Regions from separate parts of the Actinomyces capricornis genome, predicted to be linked through region 1. Evidence: riboswitches for the same ligand, from Rfam matches in the RefSeq annotation. Region 1 holds a riboswitch; the other holds the start of a gene.
The links. Region 1 has a riboswitch for ZMP and ZTP ahead of purH (bifunctional phosphoribosylaminoimidazolecarboxamide formyltransferase/IMP cyclohydrolase). Riboswitches for the same ligand answer to the same signal wherever they lie in the genome.

Region 1 (2,191 bases):
GGGCCATCGCCGCGGTGACGGTGGCGTTGGTGGCGATGACGCCGCCGTAGGCCGAGACCGGATCGCAGGCGTGGGCCCTGCGGTGGGCCTCGGCCACGTCCCCGGCCGCCGAGACGGCGATGCCGCAGGGGTTGGCGTGCTTGACCACGGCCACGCACACCTGCTCGCCGTGGTCGCGCACGGCGCGCAGGGCGGCGTCGGTGTCGGTGTAGTTGTTGTAGCTCATGGCCTTGCCGTGGAGCTGGCGCGCCCCGGCCACTCCCCCGCTGGCGCCGGGGGTGCGGTAGACGGCCGCCCCCTGGTGGGGGTTCTCCCCGTAGCGCAGGGTGGCGATGCGCTCGTAGCCGGCACCGATGTAGGCCGGCGGCCCGGCCGGCTCCCGACCCTGCCCCGAGCCCTGCCCGGGCAGGGCGACGGCGGACGAGGCCCCCGTCCCCTGGGCGGGCAGGTCCTCCTGGGCGGGCGGCGCCTCCTCGGCGCGCTCGGCCATCCAGGTGGCCACGGCGGCGTCATAGGCGGCGGTGTGGGCGAAGGCGGCCGCGGCCAGGGCGCGGCGCTGGGCCAGGGTGAAGCCGCCGGCCCCCAGGGCGGCGGCGACGTCGTCGTAGGCGCCGGGGTCGGTGACCACCGCGACGCTCGGATGGTTCTTGGCGGCGGCACGCACCATGGCGGGCCCGCCGATGTCGATCTGCTCCACGCAGGCGTCGAAGGGCGCCCCGGAGGCCACGGTATGGGCGAAGGGGTAGAGGTTGACCACCACCAGGTCGATGGGAGCCACGCCCAGCTCGGCCAGCTGGTCCATGTGCTCGCGCTTGCGGCGGTCGGCCAGGATGCCGGCGTGGATGCGCGGGTGGAGGGTCTTGACGCGGCCCTCCAGGCACTCGGGGAAGTCGGTGACCGCCTCCACGGGGGTCACCGGCAGGCCGGCGGCCGCGATGGTCGCGGCCGTGGAGCCGGTGGAGACGATCTCCACACCGGCCCGCACCAGGGCGGCGGCCAGGTCGGGCAGGCCGGTCTTGTCGTAGACGGAGACCAGGGCGCGGCGCACGGGGAGGCGGTCGGGGCTCTCCGGGCCCTCGGTGGGCACGTGGGCGGTGGGGACGGGGGCCGGGGGTGCCCCGTCCTGGGCGGCGGAGGGGGCGGCTGAGGGGTCGGCGTGTGCGGTCACGGGATGCTCCTGTGGTGCCAGCGGGTCGGCGGGACGCCCAGGCGGGCGACGTCCCCTCCACATGTCTGGGCCGCTCCCCGGTGGTGGCCCACCCTCGCCAGTCGCGGCAGGCCCAGGATAGACCCACAGGCCCCCGGATCGCCCCCGACGGCCCGGGGCCGCCCCGGATCGTCCGACAGGAGGGGCGGCGGGTCCCGTCCCGGCCCCGGGGCCGCTGGCGGGGGCGACGTCGGGCCCTGCGGCTCAGTGCAGGGGCATGACGGTGTCGGCGGCCTCAATGAGGAGGGGGTCGTGGGTGGCGGTGAGGATGCCGACGCCGCTGTCGACCAGCTCCCGCAGGTGGGCGATGACCCGGTGGGTGGTCGCCTCATCCAGGGCGGAGGTGGGCTCGTCGAGCAGGAGGACGCGCGGCCGGGCGATGATGAGGCCGGCCAGCCCGACCCGCTGGCGCTCCCCACCCGAGAGGGTGCGCACGTCCCGCTCCAGGACCAGCTCCAGGCCCAGGCGCCGGGCGAGCCGAGTGGCGCGCCGGCGGGCCTCGGCGCGCTCGCAGCGGCGCAGGGGCCCGGCGCCCACCGTGATGGCCTCCAGGACGGCGAGCCCGTCGACGACGGGAGCCTCCTGGTCGAGGAAGCCCAGGAAGCCGCGCCGCAGGCGGGTGACCTGCTCGGGGCCCACCCCGTCCAGGGCGGTGCCCCGCCATGACACGGCGCCCTCCTGAGGCAGCAGGAACCCGGCGAGGATCCGCAGCAGGGTCGACTTGCCCGAGCCGGTCCGACCGGTGACGGCGATCATCTGCCCGCCGTGGAGGTCCACGGCTGAGGTCCTCCAGGAGGTGGCGGGGGCCGCTGGGGCCGGCCACGGCCATGGACAGGCCGACGGCACTGACCAGGGCCGGTCCCGGCTCGGGAGCGCTGGAGCAGGACTGGTCGGTGGCGGGGGTGGGACTGGTTGAGGCCTGGGTCATGGGGTGATTCCTGGGAGCTGGTCGGCGTCGGTGCGGGAGGTGGGGCGCGCGATGCG
Region 2 (2,191 bases), 1.4 Mb from region 1:
GGCGGCACGCACGTCGTCGGCCAGGAGGCGCTCGGCGATGATCCTGGCGCCCTCGATGGTGCGTGCCTGGCGCTCGGCGAACTCCTGGGTGCCGGCGATCCTCATGGCCACGGCCTTGGCGGCGATGACATGCATGAGGGGGCCGCCCTGCTGCCCGGGGAAGACCGCGGAGTCGAGCTTCCTGCCCCACTGCTCGGGGCGGTTGGACAGCAGCATGCCCGAGCGCGGGCCGCCGAGGGTCTTGTGGACGGTGGTGGACACGACGTCGGCGTGCGGCACGGGGCTGGGGTGCAGACCCGCGGCCACGAGCCCGGCGAAGTGCGCCATGTCCACCCACAGGGCGGCGCCGACCTCATCGGCGATGGAGCGGAAGGCCGCGAAGTCCATATGCCGGGGGTAGGCCGACCAGCCGGCGATGATGACGGTGGGGCGCTCGCGCAGGGCGGCCTGGCGCACCTGGTCCATCTCCACGCGGTAGCTGGTCTCGTCCACGCCGTAGGCGGTGGCCCGGTAGTTCTTGCCCGAGAAGTTGATCTTCATGCCGTGGGTCAGGTGGCCGCCGTGGGCCAGGGACAGGCCCAGGATGGTATCGCCGGGGGTGGCCAGGGCGTGCAGGACGGCGGCATTGGCCTGGGCGCCCGAGTGCGGCTGGACATTGGCCCACTGGGCGTCGAAGACCTCCTTGGCGCGCTCGATGGCCAGGGACTCGGCGACGTCGACGACCTCGCAGCCCCCGTAGTAGCGGCGCCCGGGGTAGCCCTCGGCGTACTTGTTGGTCAGGACCGAGCCCTGGCACTCCAGCACCGCCCGCGGCACGAAGTTCTCCGAGGCGATCATCTCCAGGGTTCCGCGCTGGCGCTCCAGCTCGCCGGTGAGGACCGCGGCGATCTGGGGGTCGAGCTCGGCCAGCGGCTGGTTGAGGGACGGGGTCGTGGCATCGGCAGTCATGTTCTTCCTCCGTGGTGGGGCGCACGGCCGGGCGGGTGCGCGAGAAGAGGCGACCCGCGGCCCAGGCGAGCGACCCCGGAGTCTGGTGATTCGTGCCGCTCCCCGGTGGTGATCCACCCCGCGCCAGTCGCGACGCGCCTACCCTACCGCGCCGCGCGGGGCCGCGCTGTGCGGGGCCGCGCCAGGTCGGCAGGAGACCCACTGGAGGCGTCCCGACGGCGGGGCCCGGGCGCCGTCGGGACGCGACGACGGCGCGGCCGGCCCCAGGCAGCGCGGCGCGGCGACGGCACAGCGCGGCTCAGCGGAAGTCGGCCAGGGTGGGCTTCTTCATGGTGGTCATGGTCTGCCAGGCCCCGGGGCGTCCGATGAGCTCGGTCATGCGCTCCGGGGTGATCGTCCAGGAGATGCCGAAGCGATCCTTGAGCCAGCCGCAGGCCTCGGCCTCGGGCACCGCGGAGAGCCCCTCCCACAGCAGGTCGACCTGCTCCTGGGTGGCGCACTGGACCGTCAGCGACACACCCATGCCGAAGGTGAAGTCGTGGGGGACACCGGAGTCCATGAGGGTCAGGCGCTGACCGGCCAGGCGCACATAGCCCTGCATGAGGGCGCGATCCCCCTGGCCCGCCTGGGGCGGGTAGAAGGACATCTGGTCAGCACCCGATCGCACCGGCGCCCCCGGGCCCTCCGCCTGCGAGGCGCCCCCCTGCTCCCCGGCGCTCCCCGAGGCCCCGAAGGCTCGCGCGAAGAGGTCGACGTACTGGGTGGCGGCCTTCTCGGCCTGGCCCTGGCCGTGGGGGAACATGAGGGCCGGGACGATCTCCACGCCGCGGGCACCCGGGTCCGGCCGGCGCTCGCGGTCCGACGGCGCTGCCTCCTCGGCCCGGCCGAGCTCGCTGGCGGTGACCGCCCGCCCGGCGGGGCCCAGCAGCAGCTGCCAGCTCACGCCGTAGCGGTCCTCCACCCAGCCGAAGCGCTCGGAGAAGGGGTAGCGGCCCACGGGCATGAGGATGCGGCCCTCAGCCGCCAGGGCCTCCCACAGGGCGTCCAGGTGCGCCTCGGCGTCGGGATGCGCCTGAGGATCGAGATGGACCATGAGGGAGATGGCGGGGTTGGGCCGGTGCTGGGGGCCGGCGTTGATGGCGCTGAGCTCAAGGCCGGCCAGGCGGAAGCGGATCTCCAGGACCTTGCCCGCCATGCGCGCCTGCCCCTCGGCCAGGCCCTGCTCGGGGTAGTGGGAGGTGGC

Region 2: it holds a riboswitch for ZMP and ZTP, as region 1 does, so the genes downstream of both, glyA (serine hydroxymethyltransferase) here and purH (bifunctional phosphoribosylaminoimidazolecarboxamide formyltransferase/IMP cyclohydrolase) in region 1, are expected to answer to the same signal.

Annotation. Positions count from the first base shown of each region.
Region 1 is NZ_AP025017.1:438,805-440,995, forward strand. It holds gene purH (bifunctional phosphoribosylaminoimidazolecarboxamide formyltransferase/IMP cyclohydrolase) at 1-1,087, opposite strand, end outside; ZMP/ZTP riboswitch at 1,197-1,283, opposite strand; gene MANAM107_RS01770 (ATP-binding cassette domain-containing protein) at 1,412-1,984, opposite strand; gene MANAM107_RS01775 (hypothetical protein) at 2,132-2,191, opposite strand, start outside.
Region 2 is NZ_AP025017.1:2,196,465-2,198,655, reverse strand. It holds gene glyA (serine hydroxymethyltransferase) at 1-948, opposite strand, end outside; ZMP/ZTP riboswitch at 1,001-1,089, opposite strand; gene MANAM107_RS08955 (VOC family protein) at 1,247-2,191, opposite strand, start outside.